3 regions of the Arthrobacter sp. 05T45 genome follow, and region 3 is predicted to be linked to each of the others. Evidence: riboswitches for the same ligand, from Rfam matches in the RefSeq annotation. Region 3 holds a riboswitch; each other region holds the start of a gene.
The links. A riboswitch is a leader RNA that binds a small molecule or an ion and turns the genes downstream of it on or off. The one in region 3 is predicted to bind S-adenosylmethionine.
Positions count from the first base shown of each region.

Region 1: another riboswitch for S-adenosylmethionine. It lies ahead of AC1DGD_RS10120 (aminotransferase class V-fold PLP-dependent enzyme); the one in region 3 lies ahead of AC1DGD_RS08350 (bifunctional o-acetylhomoserine/o-acetylserine sulfhydrylase).
Region 2: another riboswitch for S-adenosylmethionine. It lies ahead of AC1DGD_RS17395 (methionine ABC transporter ATP-binding protein); the one in region 3 lies ahead of AC1DGD_RS08350 (bifunctional o-acetylhomoserine/o-acetylserine sulfhydrylase).

Region 1 is NZ_JBFTKI010000007.1:136,913-146,419, reverse strand. Features, by position in the region: gene AC1DGD_RS10165 (DUF4097 family beta strand repeat-containing protein) at 1-704, shown strand, start outside; gene AC1DGD_RS10160 (PadR family transcriptional regulator) at 704-1,342, shown strand; gene AC1DGD_RS10155 (50S ribosomal protein bL37) at 1,457-1,531, shown strand; gene rsrA (mycothiol system anti-sigma-R factor) at 1,629-1,889, opposite strand; gene AC1DGD_RS10145 (sigma-70 family RNA polymerase sigma factor) at 1,886-2,638, opposite strand; gene AC1DGD_RS10140 (DoxX family protein) at 2,887-3,435, shown strand; gene aroA (3-phosphoshikimate 1-carboxyvinyltransferase) at 3,443-4,849, shown strand; gene rsgA (ribosome small subunit-dependent GTPase A) at 4,833-5,948, shown strand; gene hisN (histidinol-phosphatase) at 6,025-6,855, shown strand; SAM riboswitch class IV at 6,933-7,046, shown strand; gene AC1DGD_RS10120 (aminotransferase class V-fold PLP-dependent enzyme) at 7,081-8,520, shown strand; gene AC1DGD_RS10115 (class I SAM-dependent methyltransferase) at 8,601-9,395, shown strand.
Region 2 is NZ_JBFTKI010000022.1:27,336-36,842, forward strand. Features, by position in the region: gene sfnG (dimethylsulfone monooxygenase SfnG) at 1-1,175, opposite strand, end outside; gene acs (acetate--CoA ligase) at 1,186-3,411, opposite strand; gene AC1DGD_RS17390 (CoA-binding protein) at 3,719-4,144, shown strand; SAM riboswitch class I at 4,242-4,332, shown strand; gene AC1DGD_RS17395 (methionine ABC transporter ATP-binding protein) at 4,472-5,281, shown strand; gene AC1DGD_RS17400 (methionine ABC transporter permease) at 5,274-5,939, shown strand; gene AC1DGD_RS17405 (LLM class flavin-dependent oxidoreductase) at 5,986-7,428, shown strand; gene AC1DGD_RS17410 (MetQ/NlpA family ABC transporter substrate-binding protein) at 7,461-8,330, shown strand; gene AC1DGD_RS17415 (acyl-CoA dehydrogenase family protein) at 8,358-9,507, shown strand, end outside.
Region 3 is NZ_JBFTKI010000005.1:192,887-202,393, forward strand. Features, by position in the region: gene mmsB (3-hydroxyisobutyrate dehydrogenase) at 1-775, opposite strand, end outside; gene AC1DGD_RS08335 (LysR family transcriptional regulator) at 977-1,876, shown strand; gene AC1DGD_RS08340 (MFS transporter) at 2,016-3,398, opposite strand; gene metX (homoserine O-acetyltransferase MetX) at 3,565-4,704, opposite strand; SAM riboswitch class IV at 4,716-4,831, opposite strand; gene AC1DGD_RS08350 (bifunctional o-acetylhomoserine/o-acetylserine sulfhydrylase) at 5,015-6,331, opposite strand; SAM riboswitch class IV at 6,393-6,508, opposite strand; gene AC1DGD_RS08355 (VOC family protein) at 6,678-7,316, shown strand; gene AC1DGD_RS08360 (CPBP family intramembrane glutamic endopeptidase) at 7,491-8,258, opposite strand; gene AC1DGD_RS08365 (histidine phosphatase family protein) at 8,359-9,039, shown strand; gene AC1DGD_RS08370 (amidohydrolase family protein) at 9,103-9,507, opposite strand, start outside.

The sequences.
Region 1 (9,507 bases), on a different contig from region 3:
GGATCGAGGTCTCGGAAATCGAAGGCGATCCGCTGTCGGTTTCGATCGTCAACGGCCGCTTGGAAGTCCGCCACCAGCTGCACGGCCCGCAGGGCTGGTTCAAGAACCTGATGAGCACCGTCAACAACGGCAGCAGCAACTCGGTGGTCATCAGCATCGCCCTGCCGGCCGGCGTCGAGGTCGAGGCCGGGACGGTGAGCGGCGACGGCATGGTTTCCGGGCTCAGCGGCCACACCCGGCTCAACACCGTCTCGGGGTCCGTGCTGGCCGACGGCACCGCCGGGAACCTGTCCGTCAACACGGTCAGCGGCGAGGTGATTGCCCGCAACCACCGGGGCGTCCTGACCGCCAAGAGCGTCTCCGGCGAGGTGACGGCCTCGGGCGAATTCAGCAACATCCGGGCGAACACCGTCAGCGGCGACCTGAACTTCGACCTGCACGGCTTCACCCATGACTTTGGCGCCAATTCGGTCTCCGGCGACGTCACCATCCGGCTGCCGCACGACGTCGGGGTGGACATCGTTGCCAAGTCCGCCAGCGGCGCGGTGGTCATCGATGACACGAGGTACGCCCAGCCCGGCGGCACGGTGCAGACCATCGCGGGACCGGACGCCAAGCTGATGCTGGTCCGGACCAACTCGGTCTCGGGAAAGACGTCGCTCTTCCACGGCCAGCCCAGCCCGGACACCGAAACGGCCCTCTGATGCCTCCCGTCTTCGCCCACGGGGCGCTGCGGCTGTACCTGCTCGCCCTGCTCGAATCGGGCCCCAAGCACGGCTACGAGCTGATCAAGGCGCTCAGCGAGCGTTTCGGCGGAACGTACTCCCCCAGTGCCGGGACCATCTACCCGCGCCTAGGCAAGCTTGAAGAGGAAGGGCTCGTCGCCACCCGGACGGAAGGCCGCCGCACCAACTACAGCATCACTCCGGCCGGCCTCACGGAACTGAACCGCCGGCGGGACGAACTCGCCGGCGTCGAGAACGACATCTCGGCGTCGGTCCGCCGGCTCGCCGACAACCTGCGCCAGGACATCCGCGTCAACATGCGCGGCCTCCGGGCCGACCTTGCGGCCACGGCCGAGGCGGCCCGGACCTCGGCCCGCGCCGCCGGTTCTGCCGGCGGGACGGGCACTGCCGGCGCCGCGGGAAGCCCGTGGTACTCCCCGGAGGGCGAACGGCGGCTGAAGGAAGCGGAAGTGCTGGTGCAGGCGTTCCGCGACGACATGCGGGTGGAACTGCGGCGTCATGCCGGGAGCCGTCCGGTCACCGCCGTCACGCTCGAAACGGTCAGGACCGTGCTGGACCAGGCCCGGATCTCGATCCGAAATTCGTTGGAGGGCTGAGGCCGGGACCGACCGGCCGCGGCGCGTAGCACGGGCCTCCGGTTCGCGGCGGGTGCCGCGATGTGGGAGACTTGAGGGCAGCTCTTTTGAGTACCAAGATTAAGGAGGCCAGCTATGAGCAAACGTGCACGTAAACGTCGTGACCGTAAGCGTGGCGGCGCGAACCACGGTAAGCGCCCCAACGCCTAAGCAAAGCTTGGAATGACAGCTTTAGACGAATGACCCCGGAATCCTCACGGATTCCGGGGTCATTCGTTTATGTCGGCTCAGGCTTCCACAGTCCGGCTCAGGCTTCCACAGTCCGGATCGAGTGAATCCGGTCCAGGATGGAGTTCTTGAGGTTTTCCGGAGCTGCTTCGGTACACGAACGCTTGACCATCACGCGGATGACACATTCGAGGTCATACTGCTCCAGGCACTCCGGGCAACTGTCCAGGTGGTCCTTGATCTCTGCGATGTCTGCACGCGTAAGCGCACCATCCAGATATTCATAGATACGTTGCATCCGGGCGTCATCGCAATCGCCCAGTCCCTGGCAGTCGCTCATTTCCTGTTCTCCTGTTTGTTGCTGTCGGCCGCGGCGCTTGACTCGGTGGCGGCCCTGAATCCTCGTTCGGCGGCATAGTCCCCCAGCATGTCCCGCAGCATCTTCCGGCCGCGGTGCAGCCGCGACATGACGGTCCCGATGGGGGTGTTCATGATGTCCGAAATTTCCTTGTACGCGAAACCCTCGACGTCGGCGAAGTACACGGCCAGCCGGAATTCCTCCGGAATCGACTGGAGGGCGCGCTTCACATCCGAGTCGGGCAGGTGGTCAAGGGCCTCAGCCTCCGCCGAGCGCAGTCCCGAGGACGTATGCGACTCGGCGCGGGCCAGCTGCCAGTCCTCAATGGTGTCCGAATTCGACTGCAGCGGCTCGCGCTGACGCTTCCGGTACAGGTTGATGTACGTGTTGGTGAGGATGCGGTACAGCCAGGCCTTCAGATTGGTTCCGGGCTTGTACTGGTGGAACGCGGAAAACGCCTTCGTATACGCCTCCTGGACCAGGTCCTCGGCGTCGGAGGGGTTCCGGGCCATCCTCATGGCCGCCGAATACAGCTGGTCCACGTACTGCATGGCGTCACGCTCAAAGCGCACCCGGCGCTCTTCCGCGGACTCGGTGGAGACATCAAGGGGCTTCCCGTCCACCTCGGTCTCCAAAGCGGCGGGCGTGCCGGCATCAGGTGTCTTGGTGGGCGTGGCGTCGTTTCCGGCAACCTCGTGCATGGCCGCAACGGCCGGGTCCATGGTGCTCATTGCGTTCAAGTCTACTGTCACCTTCCGCCGGGCACCCGGAACCGCCGGAAGCGCGAGGGTCCATGATTGACCGGAACCGGCTTCCGGTTCCGCCCTGTCTTTGACCAGAGTCAAATCTCCGCCTTCGTTAGCCTGCTGGGATCTGCCTTTCACAACCACGTCCTGCGGGCAAATATTCCGCAAAAGTGCAAGACTAGAACCGGTTCTCCCGCAGTGAAGCCGCTGTTCGTCCATCCAGGAGGAAATTCATGTCGTTTGTCCGCTTTCTCGCCCGGCCCATGCTCGCCTCCAGTTTCGTCCTCGCCGGCATGGACAAGCTCAAGAACGCGGATGACACTGCGGCCCAGCTGTCCCCCCTGTTGCGCCGTGCGGCCGACGCCTTGCCGTTCCAGCCAAATGAAAAAGTCGTGGCACGCGTGATCGGCGGCACCCAGATCGGTGCCGGCGTCTGCTTCGCCCTCGGCAAGTCCGCCCGGCTGGCGGCCACCCTGCTCGCCGTCATTTCGCTCCTGAACGGCTACGTCGAATGGCGCAGCGCGGACATCTCCTCGAAGGAAGCCCGCGACGCCCGCCGCAAACAGCTCCTGAAAAACGTCTCCCTCACCGGCGGCGTGCTCCTCGCCGCGGTCGATACCGCCGGCAAGCCCAGCCTGGCCTGGCGCGCCGGGCACCTGGCCGCCGATGCCAAGAAGAGCGCCGGACACCTCGCCGCCGATGCCCGCAAGACCACCAACAAGCAGCTGAAGAAGGCCGACAAAGTCGTCCGCAAGGCCGTAGACCACTCTGCCGGGGCCTAAGACGGTAATGACTGGCACCACCCCCTCTTCTGCCGCTGCCCCGTCCCACCCTGCCGGCGCCCATGCAGCCGACGCCGGCCCGCACTGGCCCGCCCCCTTCGCCGCCCGGCCGGTCGATGCCACTGTCACCGTTCCCGGATCCAAGTCCCTGACCAACCGGTACCTCGTGCTCGCGGCCCTCGCGGACGGACCTTCCCGGCTGCGGGCTCCCCTGCACTCCCGGGATTCCGCGCTGATGGTTGAGGGCCTGCGGCAGTTGGGGGCCACCGTCACGGAAGTGCCCGGCGACGGCGCCTTCGGCCCCGACCTGGAAATCGTCCCGATCAGCATGGACACCGCGGCGGCTGACACGGCGATCGACTGCGGCCTGGCCGGCACGGTCATGCGCTTTGTGCCGCCGGTGGCCGCGCTGCGCCGCGGTGAGTCCCGTTTCGACGGCGACCCGCACGCCCGCAAACGCCCCATGGGCACCATTATCGAGGCCCTCGCCGGCCTGGGTGTGGCAGTCACCGCACCCGACGGCGGTCCGGCGTCGTCGTTGCCGTTCACGGTGCTCGGCTCGGGCGAGGTGCGCGGCGGCCACCTGGTCATCGATGCCAGCGCTTCGTCCCAGTTCGTTTCCGCCCTGCTGCTGGCCGGGGCGCGCTTCACCGAGGGACTCCACCTGGAGCACGTCGGCAAGCCCGTGCCGAGCCTGGACCACATCAACATGACCGTGGCCGTGCTGCGCGGCGTGGGCGTGGCGGTCGACGACTCGGTGCCGAACCACTGGGTTGTCTCCCCCGGCCCGATCCGCGCCTTCGACGTCCGGATCGAGCAGGACCTCTCGAACGCCGGACCCTTCCTCGCGGCGGCCCTGGCCACCGGCGGCACCGTGCGGATCCCGAACTGGCCTGCGGAAACCACCCAGGTGGGTGATCTCTGGCGCGGAATCCTGACCGCTATGGGCGCCACGGTGACGGTTGACGGCGGCACCCTGACCGTCAGCGGAGGCCCGGAGATCAAGGGCGGCGACTTCGACGAAACCAGCGAACTCGCCCCCACCGTTGCCGCGCTGTGCGCCCTCGCCACCGGCCCCTCACGGCTGGGCGGCATCGCCCACCTCCGCGGCCATGAAACGGACCGGCTCGCCGCCCTCGTCGCCGAAATCAACCGCCTCGGCGGCGACGCCGAAGAAACCCCCGACGGCCTCATCATCCGCCCGGCCGCGCTGCACGGCGGTGTGGTGCACAGCTACGCGGACCACCGCATGGCAACCGCCGGCGCCATCCTCGGCCTTGCCGTACCCGGCGTGGAAGTCGAGGACATCGCAGCCACGGCCAAAACCATGCCCGATTTCCCGCAACTCTGGGAAGCGATGCTGGCCCAGGGACCCGCCGCAGATGAGGACACCGCCGGTGGCACGCAGCACTGATTCCTGGGACGAGTCCGACGTCCGGATCCGGCCGAACAAGAAGGGCACACGGCCCCGCACCAAGGACCGGCCCAGCTACGACGACGCCGTCACCGGACGCATCATCACCGTTGACCGCGGCCGCTACACCGCCGTCGTCGGCGAGGGGACCGCGGACGAACGCAAGATCATCGCGGCCCGGGCCCGGGAACTGCGCCGCAACCCGGTGGTTGCCGGCGACTTCGTCTCCCTGGTCGGGGATGTCACCGGCGAGCCCGACACCCTGGCGCGGCTGGTCAGGATCCAGGACCGCAAGACGCTGCTGCGCCGCAGCGCCGACGACACGGACCCGATCGAACGTGCCGTCGTGGCCAACGCCGACCAGCTGGTGGTGGTGGTCGCCGCTGCCAACCCCGAGCCGCGGACCGGTTTCATCGACCGCGCGCTGGTGGCCGCATACGACGCCGGCATTGAGCCGCTGCTGCTCGTCACCAAGGCCGACGTCAAGGATCCCGCCGAGCTGCTGTCCAACTACCAGCACCTCGACTTCCCCGTCATCATCTCCAAGACCGCAGACTCCGCCGCTTCCGGCATCGACGCCCGCTCCGACGACGGGCTCTCCGCCCGGCTCGACAAGGACGCGGTGTCCCAGCTGCGCGACTACCTCGACGGCAAGGTCACCGTGATGCTGGGCCATTCCGGCGTCGGCAAGTCCACCATGGTCAACGCCCTGACCGGGGCCGAGCGGGCCACGGGAGGCGTGAACGCGGTAACCGGCCGCGGCCGCCACACGTCCTCCTCGGCACTGGCGCTCAAAGTCAACGATGCCCCGGCCGGCAGCTGGATCATCGACACCCCCGGCATCCGGTCCTTCGGCCTGGCCCACGTGGACCCGGACCGGATCCTGCGTTCCTTCCCGGACCTGGAACCGGGCACCGATGATTGCGAACGCGGCTGCAAGCATGACTCCACCGCCGTCAACTGCGGCGTCGACAAGTGGGTTGCGGCCGGGCACGCGGGGCCCTCGGGACCGGCCAGGCTCGCGTCCCTGCGCCGGCTGCTGGGCACGGACCCGCGGATGGAAGCGCAGGAAACCAAGGAACTGGGCACCGTCTCCTAGCCGGACCGGCAACGGGGCGGCGGCGCCGAGCCGCGGCCTCCCGCCCAGCGGCCCGGTTTGACGGTAGTTTGGAACCATGAGCCAACCCGCTTCGAGCTACAACGATGACCTGCGCCTTGCCCATGTACTGGCAGATTCGGTCGATTCCCAGACCATGAGCCGCTTCAAGGCGCTCGACCTTCGGATCGAGACGAAGCCCGACCTCACACCCGTCACCGATGCCGACAAATCCGCGGAAGAGGCCATCCGCGGCCAGCTCTCCCGGTCACGTCCGCGTGACGCGGTCCTGGGCGAAGAGTTCGGCAGCTCGGGCCACGGTTCCCGCCGGTGGATCATCGACCCGATCGACGGCACGAAGAACTTTGTCCGCGGCGTCCCGGTCTGGGCCACCCTGATCGCCCTCGTCGATGAAGGCGAGCCGGTGGTCGGCGTCGTCAGCGCGCCGGCACTGGGCAAGCGCTGGTGGGCCGCCAAGGGTGCAGGCGCCTACACGGGCCGCTCGCTCGCCGCCGCCACACGGTTGAAGGTATCCAACGTCTCCAATCTCGAGGACGCCTCGCTGTCCTACTCCAGCCTTGGCGGCTGGAAGGAACGCGGGAACCTGGACGAGTTCCTGGGCCTGACCGAGGAAGTGTGGCGGACCCGCGCCTACGGTGACTTCTGGTCGTACTGCCTCGTGGCCGAGGGCGCCGTGGACATCGCCTGCGAACCCGAGCTGAACCTCTACGACATGGCCGCCCTGGTGCCGATCGTGACCGAGGCCGGCGGCCGCTTCACCTCACTCGAAGGCGAGGACGGCCCCTTCGGCGGCAACGCCCTGGCCACCAATTCGATCCTGCACTCGGAAGTCCTCAAGCGGCTCAACCCCGGACTCGACGACCTCTTCCAGGCCCACCCGAACAACTGATCCGCGCCCGTAATAATCCGCTTCACAATCGGCGGCCGCCTTTTCCCCGGCTGCGCCGATGTCCTACGCTCGATGCAGGTCACGAGTGCCAGCGCTAAACCCCGGTTTGCTGGCCGGCAACCCTCCAGTCGCGGTGGGGTGCCCCGGGTGACGACCTGGCCGGTCCGGAACGGACCCGGCAAGCGCGGATTCCCACGGTGTGGGGTCCTGTTCGAGTGAGGTCCCATGACAACTGCCATTTTCCCCGTTGCCCCTGAATTCCATGCACGGCTTGCCCTCGCGGCCCGCCCCCTGGCAGCCGTCACCGGGGCCGAAATCCAGGCCCCGCTGATCACCGGCGGCCACGCGCGCTACGCCAACCTCGACTACGGCGCCTCCGCACCGGCCCTGTCCGTGGTCTCGGCCTACCTGAACGAAATCCTGCCGTACTACGCAAGCGTGCACCGCGGCGCCGGCTACGCATCACAGATCAGCACCTCCGTCTACGAGAACGCCCGGGACATCGTGCGGGACTTCGTGGGCGGCCGGCCCGGCGATTCCGTGATCTTCACGCGCAACACCACCGATTCCCTGAACCTGCTGGCCGGCTGCCTGCCGCTGCGCGACGGGCGGCCCGCGGGCGAGGTCCTCTACCTCGACATCGAACACCACGCCAACCTCCTGCCCTGGCAGAATGTCCCGCACCGCAGCGTCGTGGCCGCCGCCACCCTCGCGGCCACCGTGGACCGGCTGCGCGACGAACTCGCCCGCGGCGGCGTCGGCCTGCTGGCCGTCACCGGCGCCTCCAACGTCACCGGGGAGATCCTCCCGATCCGGACCCTGGCCGCACTGGCGCACGAATACGGCGCCAGGATCGTTGTCGACGCCGCCCAGCTCGCCCCGCACCGGCGGATCAATATCGCCGCGGACGACGTCGATTACCTCGCCTTCTCGGGACACAAGCTGTACGCCCCGTTCGGCGCCGGCGTGCTGGTGGGGCGGACGGACTGGCTCGACGCCGGCACCCCGCACCTGGCCGGCGGCGGCGCGGTTCGCGATGCCCGGCTCGACTCCGTCAGCTGGACCACGGGACCTGCCCGGCACGAGGGCGGCTCGCCGAACGTCCTCGGCGCGGCGGCCCTCGCCCGTGCCACCCAGGTCATTGCGGCCCTGGACCCGGAGCAGTGGCAGGCCCACGAGGACGCCATCCGGTCCTTCCTCGTCGAGGGCCTCCAGGGCATCGAGGGAGTAACCGTGCACCGGATCTTTGCCGATTCGGCTTCCGATTCTTCCTTCGCTTCTTCCACTGGAGGCGATCAGCCGGACACCGGCACGATCGGCGTCGTGAACTTTTCCGTGGAAGGCTACGACGCCGGACTGGTGGCCGCCTACCTGTCGGCCGAACACGGCATTGGCCTGCGCGACGGCCGCTTCTGCGCCCACCCGCTGCTCAAGCGGCTCGGCCTGCCCGCCGGCTCCCTGCGGGCCAGCTTCGGCCTCGGCTCACGGCTGGAGGACGCCGAACGCCTGCTGGCCGGCCTGCAGCAGCTGCGGCAGAACGGACTCGGCTGGGATTACGTGGTGGACGCGGGCCGCTGGGTGCCGGCCAACGATACCCGCAGCTATCCCCACTGGGCGCCGAACACCCCGGGCACCGCCGGCGCTGCGCCCTGCACCCTCGACTAGGCAGGATCGGGGCCCGGCGCGGGTGCGGTAAATTCGAAAGGTATCTGAAACCAGCAGGACCTTCCCGAAGGAGATCGCACGTGGCAAGCGCCGGCCCCAGGCTGCACAGCGGAGCTAGGCTCCACAGCGGACCGAAGCTGCACAGCGAGCGGCGCCAGGAACTCGGACAAAGCTTCCAGGACGGCGGGGAGCACTACGAGCGCGTCCGCCCCGGCTATCCGCAGGAGTCAGCCGACTGGCTGGTCCCGGCGGGAGCCAGGGACGCCGCGGACATTGGCGCTGGCACCGGGAAGTTCACCTCCCTTTTGGCAGTACGCGGACTGGCCACGGTGGCCGTGGACCCCTCTGCCGACATGCTTGAGCAGTTGCGCCGGACCCTGCCGGACGTCACCGCCATCGAGGGCAGCGCCGAGGACACCGGTCTCGAGCCGGAGTCCTTTGACCTGGTCACGGTCGCCCAGGCGTGGCACTGGTGCGACCCCGGCCTGGCCAGCACCGAGATTGCCCGGATCCTGCGGCCGCACGGCGTGCTGGGCCTGATCTGGAACCAGCTGGACACCAGCGTGCCCTGGGTGCACCGGCTCTCCCGGATCATGCATGCAGGGGACGTCCACAAGCCAAACTTCCGTCCGGCCGTGGGCCCCGAGTTCACCGGACTGGAGAGCCACCTGACGCGCTGGGAGGATTCCGTCACGGCGGAGGACATCCAGGAGTTGGCCAAGTCCCGCAGCTACTATCTCGCGGCATCGGACTCCACCCGGGCCAAGGTCACAGCCAACCTCGCCTGGTACCTGCACGAGCATCTGGGGCACACCCCAGGCGAGGTGCTCCGGCTGCCATACGTGACCCAGACGTGGCGGGCCTTCCGGGCCTGATGCACGCTCACCCCGGATTCCCCCGGATTGCACGCAGCGCCCGCCGGGCTTATTGTTTCGGTATGCCTAATAATTTCTTATAGGCACACGAAACTTTGACACCGGCTGTTTT
Region 2 (9,507 bases), on a different contig from region 3:
TTTGCCGCCGGGGTCCGGGACAGGTCCAGTTCGGTGCCGTTCTTGCGGGCGAGGTCGGCCTCGAGTTCGCGGACGATCGGCAGGATGTCCTGGCCGAACGCGGCGACTTCCTCCTGGAAGTGGAGGTAGCCGGTCAGGAACAGGTTCACGCCGATCTTCTTGTACTCCACGATCCGCTCGGCGATCTGTTCCGGGGTGCCGATCAGCTGGGTCTTGAAGCCGTCGTTGTACTGGACCAGGTCCTCGAAGCTCGAGTCGGCCCACATGCCCTTGCCGTCCTTGGTGGCCGCCCCGGCTTCCTGGACGGCGGCGCGGAACCCCTCGACGGCGGGCTTGTGCGCCTTCTCGACGATCTCGCGGAGCGTGTCGCGGGCTTCCTTCTCGGAATCCCGGGCGATCACGAAGCCGTTGAGGCCGAACTTGGGGGAGGGGAGGGCACCTTCCGTGCCGCGACCGGCGGCACCTGACGCCGCCACGACGCCGGCGATGTTCTCCTTGAACCCGTCGAGGTCCTTGCCGTTGGAGAAGTACCAGTCAGCCACCCGGCCGGCGGTGGCCTGCGCGGCCGTGGAGTTGCCGCCGAAGAAGATCTCCGGGTGCGCCCGGCCCGGCACGTCCACCGGTGCCGGGTTCAGGGTGAAGTCGGTGATGTTGTAGTACTTGCCGGACTGGCTGTAGTCCTGCTCGGTCCAGAGCCCGCGGAGGACCTTGATGAATTCCTCGGTGCGGACGTAGCGCTCGTCGTGTTCGAGCCATTCGAGGCCGAAGTTGGTGAATTCGTCCTTGAGCCAGCCGGAGACGATGTTCACGGCGGCGCGGCCGTTGGAGATGTGGTCCGCGGTGATGATGTACTTCGCCAGCACGCCGGGGTGCCACATGCCCGGATGGACGGCGGAGATCACCTTGAGGCGCTCGGTGGCGGCCAGCAGCGCCAGGCTGAACGAGGTGGCCTCGTGCTGTTTGTCCGCGCCGTAGGAGGCGGCGTACCGGGTCTGGGTCAGGGCGTATTCGAAGCCGGAGTTCTCCGCGATCCTGGCCAGCTTCTTGTTGTATTCGAAGTCCCAGCCGGTGCGCTGTTCGATGGTGGATACCACCAGGCCGCCGGAGACGTTGGGGACCCAGTAGGCGAACTTGAGCGGTTCGGAAAGACGGGCGACGTTGCTGATCTCAGTCATGGGTGTTCCTTTACTTCCGGGTGGGGCTTGCTGGTGCCAGGATTTCCGCGGCGCGGTCGCGCAGCACATCCTGGATGCCCGCGATGGATGGTTCGTTCTGCAGCGAGGTGGTGTCGCCGAGCGTTGTGCCTTCGAACAGCTGGGTCAGCAGCCGGCGCATGATCTTGCCGCTGCGGGTTTTCGGCACGTCGGGAACGACGACGACGTCCCGCGGCTTGGCGATCGGCCCGATCTGCTTCGCGACGTGCGCCTTCAGCACACCCTGGATGTCGGGGGTGGCCGCCGAATCCTTCAGCACCACGAACGCGACGATCGCGTGGCCGGTCTTTGGGTCCGCGACCGGGCAGACGCCGGCCTCCACCACGTCCGGGTGGGTGACGAGCGCCGATTCGACCTCGATGGTGGAGAGCAGGTGTCCGGAGACGTTGAGGGTGTCATCCACCCGCCCGAGGATCCAGATGTCGCCGTCGTCGTCATACTTGGCGCCGTCACCGGCGAGGAACCAGCCCTGCTCGGCGTATTGGCGCCAGTACGAATCGAAGTAGCGGCGCGGGTTGCCCCAGACCGTCCGGGCGATCGCCGGGCCGGGGGAGTCCACCACGATGAAACCCTGGACGCCGGGCGGCACCGTGTTGCCGGCGTCGTCCACGATGCGCGTGCTGACGCCGGGCAGCGGGCGGGCCGCGCAGCCGGGCTTGAACGCGGCGTCCGTCGGTGCCGGGGAGAGGATGGTGGCGCCGGTTTCGGACTGCCACCACGTGTCCACCACGGGGGCGGTGCCGGCGCCGATGTTGGTCCGGAACCAGCGCCAGGCCTCGGGGTTGATGGCCTCGCCTACCGTGCCGAGAAGACGGATAGAGGAGAGGTCGTACGTGTCCGGGACGCCGTCCGGGAACCAGCCCATGAGGGAGCGGACCAGGGTGGGCGCGGTGTAATACTGCGTGACCGCGTAGCGTTCGATGATCTCAAAGTGCCGGCCCGGGTGCGGGGTGTTGGGCGTGCCCTCGAAGATGACCTGCGTGGCGCCGTTGGAGAGCGGGCCGTAGAGCTCATAGGTGTGCGCGGTGACCCAGGCGAGGTCGGCCGTGCACCAGTGCACGTCCTTCTCCCGCAGCGCGGGGTCGGGGTTGCTGAACAGGTGCTCGAAGCTCCATGACGCCTGTGTGAGGTAGCCGCCGGAGGTGTGGACCAGGCCCTTGGGCTTGCCGGTGGTGCCGGAGGTGTACATGATGAACAGCGGCGTCTCGGCGTCGAACGCCTCGGCTTCGTGAGTCTCGGAGGCGGTGCCGACGGCGTCGTGCCACCACACATCGCGGCCGGCGGTCATCGGGACGGTGTCCAGCTCGTCCGCGGGAGTGGTCCGGTTGACCACCAGGACGTGTTCGATGGCGTTGTCGCCGGAGACGGCGGCGTCCGCGTTGTCCTTGACCGGCACGGCGGTGCCGCGGCGGAACTGGCCGTCGGTGGTGACCAGGAGCTTGGCGCCGGTGTCCTCCACCCGGAACTTCAGGGCCTCGGCAGAGAATCCGCCGAAGACCAGGGAATGGATGGCACCGATCCGGGCCACTGCGAGGGTGATGATCACGGTTTCGGGGATGACGGGGAGGTAGATGACCACCCGGTCGCCCTTGGTGATGCCGAGATCCAGGAGGGCATTGGCGGCTTTGGAGACCTCGCGCTGGAGTCCGGCGTAGGTGACGGCACGGCGGTCGCCGGGCTCGCCCTCAAAGTGCAGGGCCACCTTGTCTCCGCGCCCCGCCGCTACGTGGCGGTCGACGCAGTTGTAGGCGACATTGAGCCTGCCCCCTTCGAACCAGGTGATCTGCGGTCCGGTGCCGGCCTCGACGTCGGCCGGGACCCGGCGGTGCGCGGTGTGCCAGGGCTTGGTTTGCTCCGTCGCGCCGCCGGGCAGGTCCGCCCAGTCGAGGCGGAGAGCCTGGGTTTCCCAGAACGCAACCGTCTCTGCCTGGACAGTTCCCGCGGTCGCGGCGCCGCTGTGCCGGGGAAGGTGGTTTCCGGAGGTGGTGCTGCGGTGACGCGCCGGCCCATCGGCGGGGACGCCGTGCACTGCGCCGTCCGTGGACTCGTTCAGGGACCATCCCGAAGAGCCGCGAGAGGAGCCGGCCGCGTCACGCAGCCCTGCTTCGTTCGCCGTCGCGTCCGAAGTGGTTTGGGGGAATGCCTCGGACGCAGGCCGGGCAAAGGTGGGCAGGGCGGAAGAATTCTCAGGGGTCATTGCTGCACTCCATCGGTCCTGGCAGTAGCACCCTTGGTTGCTCCGGCTCCCTCGAATTTCACCGAAGGAGGGCGGAGCGGTGGCGTGGGAATGGTCGTCCCACGTCACCGGGGGGTTGCTGCGGCGTCATCGATCCAGGTCTCTCGGCCGCTCGGGATGGTCACTACCTACTAGAACTTCAGATGCACGATTCCACAAAATCGGCGTCCGGGAGCGCCGTAATATTCGTTCACCCGGCGTGGGTCCGACCCAAATCATTCATTTATTCGACAATTGCCCGGAAAGGTCGCAGGAGTAAGGTTGATGCATGGCCCATGTTAACGATCCGGCAGTCATTGACCGCCTCATGCGAACCAAAGGCACGTGGGCGGTGGTCGGCCTCACCACCAACGAATGGCGCTCGGCGTATGAGGTCTCCCTCTATGTCCGGGACCGGATGGGCATGACCATCATTCCGGTCAACCTTCCGGGCGACGACGTCCACGGCGAGAAGGGGTACCGTTCCCTGACTGACATCCCGGCGGAGAAGCACCCGATCGACGTCGTGGACTGCTTCGTCAACTCCCACAGGGTGGGCGCAGTCATAGACGAGGCCATCGCAGTAGGCGCCAAGGCCGTCTGGCTGCAGCTGGGCGTCTTCGACGACGCCGCGACGGACCGGGCCAAGGCCGCCGGGCTGGACGTCGTCGTGAACGCGTGCCCCGCCCGCGAAGGCTGGCGCGTGGGCATCTAACGGCCCGGGAATGACGATCAACAGATCGGGAAGAGTCGGTTACAAAATGTGACCGGCTTTTTCTGTATCCGGCCTCCTGCCGTGTGAGATGGACTCGTAACCATCCCGAGCGGCTGAGAGATCTGGCTCCGTGACGCCGCAGCAACCCCCTCCTTTGAGGACGGTGCTACCGCCAGGACCGATGGAGAACCACTGTGTTCTGAGGCTCCCCGGCTTCGCTCAGCGCTGCCCGGAAGCCAGGACCCAGGGCTTTCCTCGGGCGAGCCCGGAGGAAATCATGAACACGCAGACAGCGGCAGCGCCGCGGCCCCGAGCAGGTGGGGGCCTGTGATCGAGATCCAGAACGTCAGCACGTCATTCGCTTCGGCCGCGGGACCTTTCACGGCCGTCGATGACGTGAGCCTGCACATCAGGCGGGGCACCATCCAGGGCATCATCGGGTTCTCCGGCGCCGGCAAATCCACGCTGCTGCGCAACATCAACCTCCTCGAGCGCCCGACGTCGGGCCGCGTCCTGGTGGACGGCATGGACCTGGTGACCCTGTCCGACGCCGAGCTCCGGACCAAGCGGCATGACATCGGCATGATTTTCCAGCACTTCAATCTCCTCAACAACCTCACAGCCCAGGAAAATGTGGAGCTGTCCCTGAAGTTCGCCGGCGTCGGGAAGGCGGAACGCCGGCGGCGGGCCGCCGAAACCCTGGAAATCGTGGACCTCGCCGACAAAGCGGGAACGTATCCGGCCAAACTCTCCGGGGGCCAGAAACAGCGGGTGGCGATCGCCCGCGCCCTTGCCACCGGGCCCAAAGTGCTGCTCTGCGACGAGCCGACGTCGGCCGTGGATCCCCGGACGACGTCATCGGTCCTGCAATACCTGGCCGACGTCAACGCCGAATTCGGCATCACAATCGTGGTGGTCACCCACGAGATGAATGTCATCAAGGCCATCGCGGACAACGTCGCGGTCATGGAAGAAGGCCGGGTGGTGGAGCAGTTCGACCTCGCCGAACTCCAGCGCCCCGGTTTCCACCCGGCGACGTCGATCGGCCGCTACCTGGTCTCCGATGAGATCCAGCTGGACCGCTCCGGGAGGGGCACCCACACCACAGCCGCGTCGGAGGGCCTGATCAATGTTTGACCGCATCCTGGAAGTCCTGCCCGAAATCGGCGTCGCCATGGGACAGACCCTCACCATGCTGCTGGTGGCCATCCCGCTGGCGGTGCTGCTCGGGACACCGCTGGGTGTCCTGCTCTACACCATCGGTCCCAACGGGCTCAAGCACAGGCCAAAGCTGCACCGGGTCCTGGACGGGCTGGTCAACCTGCTCCGCTCGTTCCCGTTCCTGATCCTGCTGATCGCGATCATTCCCGTGACCAGGTTCATTGTCGGCACGACCATCGGCACGGCCGCCGTCATTGTCCCGCTGACCCTCAACGCCATTCCGTATTTCGCCCGCTTCGTGGAACAGAACCTGAGCCAGCTCGGCGGCGGAGTGGTCGAAGCGGCACGGTCCATGGGCGCCAGCCGGTCCCAGATCGTCCGGGACGTCCTGATTGTGGAGGCGAAGCCAGGACTCGTCAGCTCCATCACCATCATGACCGTCAGCTTCATCTCCTACTCGGCGATGGCCGGACTGGTGGGCGGCGGCGGAATCGGCGACTTCGCCATCCGGTACGGCTATTACCGCTACGAAACGCCGCTCATGATCACCGCCATTGTCCTGATGATCCTGCTGGTCACCATCGTTCAGCTGGGCGGATCCTATGTTGCCCGCCGCCTGGACAAGCGCCTCTGAGCGCCGGCAGCACCCTCGTCCCACCTCCCACAGCGGAAAGCACCCCATGACTTCAACACCCAGTACCCGTTTCGACGGACCCCGCCCGCGCCTGCTGATCAGCGCCTTCGTGATGAACACGTCCAGCCACATCATGGGCGGCCAGTGGCGGCGCCCGGAAGCCCAGCAGCACCGGTTCAACGAACTCCAGCTCTGGATCGACCTGGCCCGCCAGCTCGAAGGCGCCAAGTTTGACGCGATCTTCTTCGCCGACGTCGTCGGTCTCTACGGCGACTACGACGGCGGGTGGGCATCGCTGCTGAAAAAGGGCCTGCAGGTGCCGTCCAACGACCCCCTCATCCTGCTGTCCGCGCTCGCCACGGGAACGCGGGAGATCGGGCTGGCCGCGACGTCGTCGGTGATTCAAAGCCATCCGTTCCAGTTCGCCCGGCAAATGTCCACGCTGGACCACATCAGCGGCGGCCGCGTGGCCTGGAACATCGTCACCAGCGTGCTGGAAAACGCGCACCGGAACTTCAACGCCACCGAGCTGACCAAGCATGACGAACGCTACGACTGGGCGGACGAATACGTCGAGGCCGCCTACAAATTGTGGGAAGGGTCCTGGGAAGACGACGCGCTGCTCCGGGACAAGGCGACCGGGGTCCACGCGGACCCGGAGAAAGTCAGCAAGATCTACCACCGCGGGCCCCGGTACTCGATCGACGGACCCCACCTCGCGGCCCCTTCGCCGCAACGCACCCCGGTGCTTTTCCAGGCCGGGAGCTCCGGCCGCGGCCAGCAGTTCTGCGCCGCCAACGCCGAGGCCACCTTCACCCTCGCGCCGAGCACCGAGGTGGCCGCGAAGTACACCGCGGCCGTCCGGGAACAGGCCGTTGCCGCCGGCCGCCATCCGGATGACGTGAAGTTCCTCCAGGGCATGCACTTCGTGGTGGGCGGCACCGAAGCCGAGGCGAACCGCAAAGCCGACGAGCTCGAGGACAGCCTGGACATTGAGGCCCTGCTGGCCCACGTGGGCGGCGGGTTCGGCGTCGACCTCGGCGGCCTGCCGCTGGACACCCCGCTCGGGGACCTTGAAACGGAAGGCAGCCAGGGACATCTCACGGCTATCCGCGCCTCCGTCCGCGGCGGCAACCCCACCCTCCGCGACATTGCGCTCTACCGCAGCCGGGCCAACCGGGTGGTGGGAACGCCGGACCAGATTGCCGACCGTCTCGAGCAGTGGCAGGACGCCGGAATCGACGGCATCAACATCATCAACCAGACCATCCCCGGCTCCTACACCGACTTCATCGACGGTGTGCTGCCGGAACTGCGCAGCCGCGGCCTCGCCCAGACCGGCTACGCGCCGGGAACCCTGCGCGAGAAGCTCTTCGGCGCCGGGCCGCGGCTCAACGGACGCCATCCCGCGGCGGCCTTCCGGGGAGCCTTCACCGATTTCTCCGCGGCGGCCGAAAACCAGCGCGTCAGCGTTACCGCCCAGTCATAGCCCAGCGCGAACCACCACAAAGGACCAAGACCATGCAGCGTAGAAATTTCCTCAAATATGCCCTCGCCGGCGCCGGTGCTGTCTCCGCCGCAGCACTGACCGGCTGCGGCCTCACCAACCCCGGCGGTGCCGGCGCCAGCGGCGGCAAGACGATCAAGATTATCGTCACCGAGTCCGCCCCGTACCAGGAACCGACCAAGCTGGCCCAGAAGCTGCTCGCGGCCCAGGGCTGGACCCTGGAGCCCACGTACGTCACGGACATCATCCAGCCCAACCTGGCCGTGGCCAACGGCGAATTCGACGCCAACTTCTTCCAGCACAACGCCTACCTGAAGCAGTTCAACCAGGACAAGGGCCTGGAGAACGTGGGACTGTTCTACGTCTACAGCGCCCCGGGCGGCATCTGGTCTGACAAGTACAAGTCCCTGAACGAGCTCCCGGACGGCGCCAAGATCGGCATTCCCGTGGACCCGGCGAACAACGGCCGTGCCCTGTTCATGCTGCGCGACGCCGGCCTGCTGGAACTGTCTGACGCCACCGTGATCCACACCTCGCAAAAGAACATCACAGCCAACCCGAAGAAGCTGCAGTTCGTGGAAGTGGACCAGCAGTCCCTCGCCAAGACCCTTTCCGATGTCGACGCCGGCTTCCTGGTCGCCCGGATGGCCGCGGATGCCGCGCACAGCAAGGACGACGCGCTGGCCTTCGAAACGGATGCGGACCAGGTCCCGTTCCGGATCGTGGTTGCCGGGCGGAAGGATTTTGCCGGGTCGGAGAAGGCCGCGGCCCTCAAGGCCGCCTTCCAGTCCCCGGAGGTCAAGGCCTGGTTTGCCAGCTACCAGAAGGGCATCCTGCCCACCCCCTGGGACCAGGATCCCGCCGCCGACGCCGCTAAGCTCTAGCCCGGCCACCAGCAACCAAGGGAACGCATGTCCTACGCACCAGAGACCACAGCCCCCGCAGCACCATCGGTCGCAGCCGCCTACATCGAGGCGCCGTCGGCCGAAGCCGCCTACGAGAGGCTGGCGCAGCGTTTCCGGCCCGTGTTTGCCCGGATCGCGGAGGGCGCGCTGGCCCGCGAGCAGGACAGGGTCCTGCCCTTCGAACAGGTCCGCTGGCTGAACGAGGAAGGCTTCGGCCGGCTGCGGGTGCCCACGGAACACGGGGGCGACGGCATCGGCTTTGAGCCCTTCTTCCGGCTGCTCATCGAACTCGCCGAGGCGGATTCCTCCGTGGCCCACCTCTACCGCTCGCACTTCGCGTTCGTGGAAACCGTCGGTCTGGAATCCGCGGACTTCCGGAACCGCTGGTACCCGAAAGTGGTGGCCGGCGAGATCTTTGGAAACGCCGCCACGGAGAAATCCGGCAATGTCCTCGGCACCACCGGAACCAAGCTGACCCGCCACGGCGGGGACTGGCTCTTGAACGGCAGGAAGTACTACACCACCGGCACCATCTTCGCCGAGTGGATTGCCGTCATGGCCAGCACCGCGGGCGTGGAGGGCCGCCAGTACGCCGTGGTCAGCACCACCCAGCCCGGAGTGGAAATCCTCGACGACTGGGACGGGTTCGGCCAGCAGCTGACCGGCACCGGCACCACGATTTTCCGTGACGCCGTGGTGCCGGACACCAACATCATCCGGCGCTCGGAATCCACCACGCACGAGCCGGCCTTCTTCCAGCTGGTCCTGCTCGCCGTCCTGGCGGGCATCGGCCGGGCGGCGCTGGCCGACGCGAGGGCGCTGGTCCGCGACCGCAAGCGCACCTTCAACACCAGCTCCGGCGAACTGTTCCGCCACGACCCGCTGATCCTGCAGCTCATCGGCCAGCTCTCGGCCAAGGTCTTCGCGGCGGAATCCGTGGTGCTGGCCGCCGCCCGGGAGCTCGACGCCGGCGCGGACCAGAACCTGGATCTCACCCCGGAACAACGCTACGTCCGCGGCGAGATCGCGGTGGAAAAGGCGCAGCTTCTGGTGCCCGAACTCGTCCAGTCCGCGGCCCAGCAGCTCTTCGACGTCACCGGGGCGTCCGCCACGTCGAAGTCGAAATCGCTGGACCGGCACTGGCGCAACGCCAGGA
Region 3 (9,507 bases):
CGGTGTCCCGCGCGGCGCTGATGGCCAGGCCGATGTCCTTGTTGGCCAGTTCGGTGGTGAATGTCGGGGCGAAGTCGTTGTTGGACGCGGCGGTCGGCACGACGCCGGCCACGGGGTACCAGGTGCGCAGCGCCCAGCTGTCGCCGGAGGAGACCGACGCGATGTCCCAGAAGACCTGCTTGTCCAAGCCGAGCCGCTCGGCCAGGACCGCGCCCTCGGCGGTGGAGGCGAGGTTGATGAAGAGCATGAGGTTGTTGCAGATCTTCGCGGCCTGGCCGGTGGTGGCGCCGCCGGTGGGGATGATGTTCGCGGCCATGGGGCGGATGTATTCGGTGGCGTCGGCGACGGCGCCGGCCTCGCCGCCGATCATGAACGTCAGCGTGGCGGCCTTCGCGCCGCTCATGCCGCCGGAGACGGGTGCGTCGACGAAGCGGAAGCCGGCGGCAGCGGCGGCGTCGTGCAGGGCCTGCGCGGAGGCGATGTCAATGGTGGAGGAATCCACCAGGAGGGTCCGGGTGTCCGCGTGGGCAAGGACGCCGTCCTGGCCGAGGTACACGGCGCGGGCGTGCTCACCTTTGGGGAGCATGGTGAAGACGACGTCGGCGCCGGCGACGGCCTCGGCGATGCTGCCGGCGGCCTTGACTCCCCCGGCCTCGGCGGCGGCAACGGCTGCGCTGTTGAGGTCGAAGCCACGGACTTCGTGTCCGGCGTTTGAGAGGTTGACGGACATGGATCCGCCCATGTTTCCGAGTCCGATCCAGGCGATGACTGCCATGGCTTAAGCTCCTTTGCTTGATGTGCTGCCGGGCGCCTCGACGCGCTCCGGCGTGAAAGCCGAAACTCCGGCGCCCCGGTGTCCACCATCACACCCTGTTAGAGTGCAATCAAGGTAAAAAATCACAGATGCCATGTGCACAGATGCACAATCATGGCTCTGGCTCCGCCACACTCGCTGCAGAGGGGGACAATAGTGGACTTGCGCCGGCTTCCGAGCCCCGACGACCTGCTGATCCTGCTGACCGTGGCACGCCTGGGCCGGTTCAACGCCGTGGCCGAGACGCTCGGCACCACCCACACCACCATTTCCCGCCGCGTCCTGGCCCTCGACAAACAGCTCGGCGGCCGGACGCTCGAACGCAACCCGCACGGCTGGGAGCTGACCGAGCTCGGCAGCCAGGCGGTCGCGGCGGCGGAAGCTATCGAGGGCACTCTCAGTGCCCTCTCCAGCAGCATTGCCCGCTCCGGCGACGTGGTCTCCGGCCTGGTCCGGATCAGCACCCCGGACGGCTTCGGCGCCGAATTCCTGGCCCCGGCCCTCGTCCGGCTGCAGCGGGCGAATCCGCTGCTCAACGTCGAACTGCTCAGCGCCACCCGCAAGGTGAGCCAAAACCGCTCCGGTGTGGACCTGGAAGTGGTGGTGGGCAACATGGACACCACCACCGCCCGCGCGATCTTCCTGAGCAACTATTTCCTCAGGCTGTACGCCAGTCCCGGCTATGCGCAGGAGCACGGGCTTCCGGCAACGCTCGACGACGTCCGGCAACACGGCTTTGTCTCCTACGTGGAATCGGCGCTCCAGGTCGCCGAGCTGGGCCACCGTTCAACGCAGCTGCCGGTGCCGCGGTCCAGCTTCCAGGCCACAAGCGTCTTCGCCCAGCTGGAGGCCGTCCGGCGGGGCGCCGGGATAGGCCTGCTCCCCAATTTCCTCGTGGCGGGCCGGCCGGATTTTCTGCCCGTCCTGCCGGACGACTTCCAGCGCCAGCTGCCCATCTGGGCTGTGGCCCGGCCCGAGGCGCTGCGTTCGGCCCCGGTCCGTGCCGTGCTGGAGGCGATTCGCGGCGAAATCCGGGAGCGGCAGGATGTGCTGTCCGCCTGAGGCGCCAGCGCAGCCGAACTGGTGCCTGCGGCGTTAGCCTGCGGCGTTAGCCTGCCGCGTTAACGCAGACTGCCCGGATCCGCGCGGTGCGCGGATCCGGGCAGTCTGCCCCCACCGGGTTTGGTGAGGCCGGTGAGGATTACCGCTTGCTGGCGGCGAGGAGGTCGGCGGTGCCACGGGCGTCAGCGGCGTCGACGTCGCGGAGCGAAATGCCGCGGGTTTCCTTCAGGAAGAACACCGCAACCAAAGTGACCACACAGGCGCCGAGGAGGTAGATGGCGACCGGGACCGAGGACTTGTACTGGCTCAGGAGCGCGACGGCGATGATCGGAGCCAGCGAACCGGCCACAATCGAGGTGACCTGGTAGCCCAGCGAGACACCGGAGTAGCGCATCCGGGTCGGGAACATTTCGGCCATGAGCGCCGGCTGGCCGGCGTACATCAGGGAGTGGAACAGCAGGCCGATGGTGATCGCAGCGAGGATGATGAAGTCGTTCTTGGTATCCATCATCGGGAAGGCGAAGAAGCCCCACGTGCCGCCGAGGATGGCGCCGGCCATGTAGACGGGCTTGCGGCCGACGTTGTCCGAGAGCCTGCCGACCATCGGAATCACGGCGAAGTGGACGAGGTGCGCCACGAGCAGCAGCAGCAGGATCCGCGAGGTGTCCGTCTGGACGACGACCTTCAGGTACGTGATCGAGAACGTGACCACGAGGTAGTAGAGGATGTTCTCGGCGAAGCGCAGGCCCATCGCGGTGAAGACGCCGCGCGGGTAGCGGCGGAATACTTCGGCCACGCCGTAGCCCTTGTTCTCAACCTCGACTTCCTTTTGCGCCTCCAGGAAGATGGGGGCGTCCTGGACCTTGGTGCGGATGTAGTAGCCGACCAGCACGATCACGGCGGAGAGCCAGAAGGCGACGCGCCAGCCCCAGCTGAGGAAGTCGGCGGAGGACAGCACGGAGGACAGTGTGAACAGCACGGCGGTGGCGAGCAGGTTGCCGAGCGGAACGGCAGACTGGGGCCAGCTGGCCCAGAACCCGCGGGACTTGCTGGGGCTGTGCTCGGCGACGAGGAGGACGGCGCCGCCCCATTCGCCGCCGACGGCGAAGCCCTGGGCGAAGCGCAGGAAGACCAGCAGTGCCGGGGCCCAGTAGCCGATCTGCGCGAAGGTGGGCAGGCAGCCCATCAGGAAGGTGGAAACGCCCACCAGGAGGATGCTGACCTGGAGCAGCTGCTTGCGGCCGAACTTGTCGCCGAAGTGGCCAAAGACGATGCCGCCGATCGGGCGGGCGACGAATCCGACGGCGTAGGTCAGGAACGCGGCGATAATGCCGTCGAGTTCCGTGCCCGAATTGGGGAAGAACGTCTTGCCGAAGACCAGCGTGGCGGCGGAGGCGTAGAGGAAGAATTCATACCACTCCACCACCGTGCCGGCCATGGAGGCCGTTACTACCTTCTTCAGTCCGGACGTTTTGACGTCCGGCTCGTCTGCGCGCGTTGTCGCGGCGTTTTCCGTGCTCATGTGAACTCCTTCGGTGTCGCCTTCGACACCCTGCGGACCATTGGACTGAGGACGCCCGTGATGTAGGGCACATGGCGTCATTCCCCATGAGTATGGACGCTCCCGCCCCGAGCCTCAACGGCCATTAGTGCAGAGCGCATCTGCAAAAATGCACAAGCGGGCCGGCCTAGTGGCCGAAGAAGGTCTCCCGGAGCTGCCCGCTGAGCTGGCCGATTTCGGTCAGGAAGCCGTCGTGGCCGATCGGCGCTTCAATGATGTGCAGTTCCGGGCCGCCCGGCAGGGCCTCTGCCAGTTGACGGGACTGGGCCGGGAAATACAGGCGGTCCGAGTCCACGGCCGCCACCAGGAATTCGGCGGTGGCCGGGGCCAGTGCCTCCCCGAGGCTTCCGCGCCCCCGGCACACATCGTGGCTCATGAGGGCTTCGGTGATCGCGATGTAGCTGTTCGCGTCGAAACGCCGGGCCAGTTTGCTGCCCTGGTGGTCCAGGTAGCTTTCCACCTGGTAGCGCCCGCGTCCGGCCAGCGATCCGGCTTCCAGGGGCGTCTCGGACTCCTGGGCGTTGCGGCCAAACCGGCCGTCCAGTTCGGCCGCTGAGCGGTAGGTGATGTGCGCGATGCGCCGGGCGAGGGCGAGCCCTGCTTCGGGTTCCGGGCCGCCGTAGTAGTCCCCGCCCTTGAAGTGGGGGTCCTGGCGGATGGCCAGCGTCTGGGCCTGCGCGAAGGCAATCTGTTCGGCGGTGCTGCTGGCGCCGACGGAAATCACGGCGCAGCGCCGGACCCGGCCGGGAAACGTGACGGCCCATTCAAGGGCGCGCGCGCCGCCGAGCGAGCCGCCCAGCACCGCGTACCAGCTGCCGATGCCCAGGGCATCGGCCAGCCGCGCCTCGGCGGCGGCGGTGTCCCGCAGGGTGACCAGCGGGAACCGGGATCCCCAGGGGCGCCCGTCGGGGGCCGGGGTGGAAGGTCCGGTGGATCCGTAGCAGCCGCCCAGGATGTTGATCGAAACGACGAAATACTTGTCCGTGTCCACGGGAGCCCCGGGTCCGGCGAGCTGTTCCCACCAGCCGGGCTCCCCGCTCTCGCCGCGGGTCACGTGTGTATCGCCGGTCAGGGCGTGTTCAATGAGCACGGCGTTGGAGGCGTCCGCGTTCAGGGTCCCCCAGGTCTCGTAGGCGAGCACCACATCCGGCAACGGAGTCCCGGATTCGAGCTGCAGATCACCGATCCTGACGAACTGGACGGTCCCGTCAGGGGTCCGGGATGGTTTGGTTTCGGGAACACCCGTGCGGGTGACGGCAATCGTCATGTGAGGACCTATCTTCGCGCTTGCCCGCCGTCAGCTGACCGGCAGGCCAGGTCTTCACCCGGGGCACCCCGCCGCAAAAGGAGGGTTGCCGGCCAGCAAGCCGGGGCTGTCGCTGGCACTCATGACCTGGTACGAGTCTACGAAACGGGGTGCGGAAATGACGAAGATTATGACTTCCATGTGACAGCCGGACCCGTCAGCACCGCAGACTCCCCACCTTTGACAGCCGTGACTGGCGGGTCGCCCCGGAGTGCCGGCGATTCCCGGTGTCATGCCCGTAAAGGTGGGGAAATTCGGCGTGGGCTTCGGCCTAGGCGGACTTGGCCGCGCGGAATCCGGCGTCGAGGTCCGCGAGGATGTCGTCAATGTGCTCCAGTCCCACCGAAAGCCGCACCAGTCCGGGGTTCACCCCGGCGATCACCTGCTGTTCGGGCGAGAGCTGGCTGTGGGTGGTCGACGCCGGATGGATCACCAGCGACCGGACATCGCCGATGTTCGCGACGTGCGAGTGCAGTTCGAGGGCATCGACGAACCGCTTGCCGGCCTCCGCTCCCCCGGCAATGTTGAACGCCACGACGGCGCCGGTCCCCTTGGGCCCGTACTTGCGGCCGCGCTCGTACCAGGGGCTGGACGGCAGCCCGGCGTAGGCGACCGATTCGACGTCGTCCCGCCCCTCCAGCCAGTGCGCCACCTTCGTGGCGTTGGCCACGTGGCGCTCGACGCGCAGGCTCAGCGTTTCGATGCCCTGGGCGATGAGGAAGGCGTTGAACGGGGACACCGCGGAGCCGAGGTCGCGCAGGAGCTGGACCCGGGCCTTGAGGATGTAGGAGAGGTTCGCGCCCAGCGCGCCGTCGGCTCCGAGGTCGCGGGCGTAGACCAGGCCGTTGTAGGTGGGGTCCGGGGTGTTGAAGCCGGGGAACCGCTCCGGGTCCTTCCCGAAGTCGAAGTTGCCGGAGTCCACGATCACGCCGGCGATCGCGGCGCCGTGCCCGCCGAGGTACTTGGTGGCGGAATGGACCACGATGTCCGCGCCCCACTCGATCGGCCGGATCAGGTAGGGGGTGGAGAGCGTGTTGTCGACAACCAGCGGCACGCCGGCCTCGTGCGCCACCCGGGAGACGCCCTCGATGTCCAGGACGTCCTGGCGGGGGTTGGAGACCACTTCGCCGAAGAACAGCTTGGTGTTGGGCTGGACGGCGTCCCGCCACTGGTCCAGGTTGTCCGGGTCCGCCACGAAGGTCACGGAGATGCCGAACTTCTTCAGCGTGTGCGCGAGCAGGTTGTAGGTTCCGCCATAGAGGCTGGGGCTGGCCACCACATGGTCCCCGGCCTCGGCGATATTGAGGATGGCGAACGTCTCGGCGGCCTGGCCGGAGCTGAGCAGCAGCGCCGCGAGACCGCCTTCCAGGCTGGCGACGCGCTGTTCGACGGCGTCCTGGGTCGGGTTGCCGATCCGGGTGTAGATGGGCGCGAGCTCGGCGAGCGCAAAGCGGTTCGCGGCGCTTTCGGCGCTGGGGAACACGAACGACGTCGTCTGGTAGATGGGCAGGGAACGCGCGCCGGTGGCGCTGTCCGGCTCCTGGCCGGCGTGGATCTGGCGGGTTTCAAAGGACCAGGCGTTGGACATTGGTGCTCCTCGAGTCACTGGGCACAGCACCGGCCTGGGCTTTCGGCCCGAACCGGAACAGGCGCCGCGCTTGCCCTCCGGCGGGCGCCGGACGGCCAGGTCTTCACCCGGGGCACCCCACCGCGATACGAGGGTTGCCGGCCAGCAAGCCGGGGCTGTGCGCTGGCACTCATGACCTGACTTCAGTGTAGGAATGGCGGCGGAGCCCTGGATAGCTTTGTGACGAAGATGAAGACGGCCGCCGTGACGGAGCATCCGGGGCGCCGCGTTCCGCGCCCCAGGACGTCCCATGACGGTTAGGGGAGCCTAAGCTGAGAGGTCCATCACAAAGTGCCAAGATGATGGCATGCGCATGGATCACGTCTCTTACGCCTGTGAACACGATGGCTTGGCAGCCACCACTGAACGTATTGCGTCTGCCCTCGGCGTTGAAGCCGTGAAGGGTGGAGTGCACCCCCGTTTCGGGACACGCAACATGATTATCCCGCTCGCGGGACACAAGTACCTGGAAGTCGTGGAGGTCCTGAACCACCCGGCCTCCGACAAGGCCCCGTTCGGCCAGGCCGTCCGGGCACGCTCCGAGGCCGGCGGCGGCTGGATGGGCTGGTGCGTCGAGGTTGACGACCTGGCCCCGTTCGAGGAGCGGCTCGGCCGCGCCGCCGTCAACGGCAACCGGAAGTTTCCCGATGGCCGCGAACTGGTCTGGAAGCAGATCGGCATCCTGGGGCTCATCGCCGACCCCCAGGTGCCGTACATGCTCAAGTGGGAGGGCGACCCGGAGTTGCACCCGTCCAACGCCTACGCGAGCGATGTCAAGATGTCCGCACTGACCATTGCCGGTTCGGCCGAGCGCGTCACGGAGTGGCTGGGCGAACCGGTTGAAAAGCCGCTGGAAGACGTGGCCGTGAACTGGATCGCGCCGCACGGTACTCCCGGCATCCTCTCTGTCACCTTCGAGACCGCCTCCGGAGCGGTCACGATCTAACGCTCCACCCGCCCCACGCTTCGGCCGCCATCTCTTAGGTGCCAACGATGTCACCTAGGAGACGGCGGCCGAGATCATTTAAGGCCTGCTCCTAAAAGCAACGCGGGGCCACTTCGCGCCCGTCCGGGGGCTCCGGATGGGCCCGAAGGGACCCCGCCTTGCTTTGCGAGGAACTCAGCCCAGGCCCACGGCCTTGCCGAACAGGCTGAACCCCACGAACGCCACGGTGTCCAGGATGGCGTGGGCGATCACCAGCGGCATCACCCGTTTGGTCCGCGTGTAGACCAGCGCGAAGACGACGCCCATCACCGCGTTGCCGATGAACGGCCCGAACCCCTGGTACAGGTGATAGCTGCCGCGGAGCAGGGCGCTGGCGGCGATGGCCGCCGGCACGCTCCAGCCCAGTTTCCCGAGCCGGTCCAGCAGGTACGCCACCACAATCACTTCCTCGACCACCGCGTGCCGGATCGCGGACAGGACCAGCACCGGCACGGTCCACCAGTACGCGTCCAGGGCGCTGGGGATGATCGCCGTCGTGATCCCCAGCGCCCGGCCGGCGGCGTAGAGCCCCAGGGACGGAATGCCGATGAGCGCGGCGAGTCCGAGACCCTGCAGGAGGTCCTTGCCGGGCCGGGCGAAGTCGAAGCCGATCCTTCGGAACGCCGAGGTTCCGCGCTCACCGGCCGGCCAGTGCTCGGTGAGGAAGTAGATCACCAGGGCCACCGGGACCAGGGCGAAGATGATGTCCAGCAACTGGTAGGTGAGGTCGAAGTATTCGCGTGCGCTCTGTGAGCGGTTCAGGGTGGATGTCCCCTGGGCCAGCGGCGCCGTGGTCATCTTGTCCAGCAACTGCACCAGGGAGTAGATCGCGGACTGCCCCAGCGACAACCCCAGGACAATCAACACTTCGAACCGCAGCCGACGGCGGGAGGGAACCAACATGGTTCTATCTTGCCTGCACTTGCCGATAGTTTGCTGGTGCCCGCATGGTGCCGGCCGCGCCGGCACCCCCGGCTTTTTGGGAGCCCTATGCTTGGGGATTATGAGTGCGCCCCGGAAAATCATCATGATCCGGCACGGCCAGTCTGCCGCCAATGCCGACACCTCGATCTACAACCGTGTTCCGGACTACCGGATCCCGTTGACCGCGCTGGGCCTGGAGCAGGCCACCGCGGCCGGGGAGGAGGTCCGGCGCCAGCTGGACGGCCGCCCGGTGTGCGTCTACGTCTCCCCTTACCTGCGCGCCTACCAGACCCTCGAGGCGCTGAATCTCGGCCCGCTCGTGGAGCGGGTGATCGAGGAACCGCGCCTGCGCGAACAGGACTGGGCCAACTTTCAGATCGCCGGCGACATCGAGGACCAGAAGGAGCTCCGCAACGCCTACGGGCACTTCTTCTACCGCTTCCGCGAGGGCGAGTCCGGTTCCGATGTGTATGACAGGATTTCTTCCTTCATGGAAACCCTGCACCGGCACTGGTCCCGGCCCGGCTATGCCCCGAACGCGCTGTTTGTGACGCACGGATTGACCATGCGGCTGTTCTGCATGCGCTGGTTCCACTGGTCGGTGGAATATTTCGAGTCCCTGAATAACCCCGAGAACGCCGAGGTCCGCACCCTGCTGCGCACCTCGCACGGCAAGTACGAGCTCGACAAGCCCTTCACGCAGTGGGAGAAGAGGCGCGTGGACGAGACCGTCCTCGACGCACCGCCCATGATGTTCTAGGGCGGCCCGTCCGGGGCCGGAGCCAGCCGGGTCAGCGGACCGGCTCGCTAACGGACCGGCTGGCTAACGGACCGGCTGCGCTACACCGGCGCGCCACACCGCGTGCGTCAGGGGGATGCCTGGCCGGTAGGCCAGATGCGTGGCGGAAGGTGCGTTGAGCAGGTGCAGGTCCGCGCGGTGCCCGACGGCGATCGAGCCCACCGCGCGTTCGCCGTCGGCGTCGTTCCCAGACTCCCGCCCCAGGGCCAGCGCGCCGCCGTAGGTCGCGGCGCGCACCGCCTCGTGGACGCTGAGCCGCATCTGCAGCACGGCGGTGGTGACGCAGAACGCCATGGAGCTGGTGTAGGACGTGCCGGGGTTGCAGTTGGAGGCCAGCGCCAGCTGCACACCGGCGTCGAGCAGTTCACGGCCGGGGGCCAGCGGCTGCCGGGTGGAGAGATCGCAGGCCGGCAGGCACGTGGCGACCGT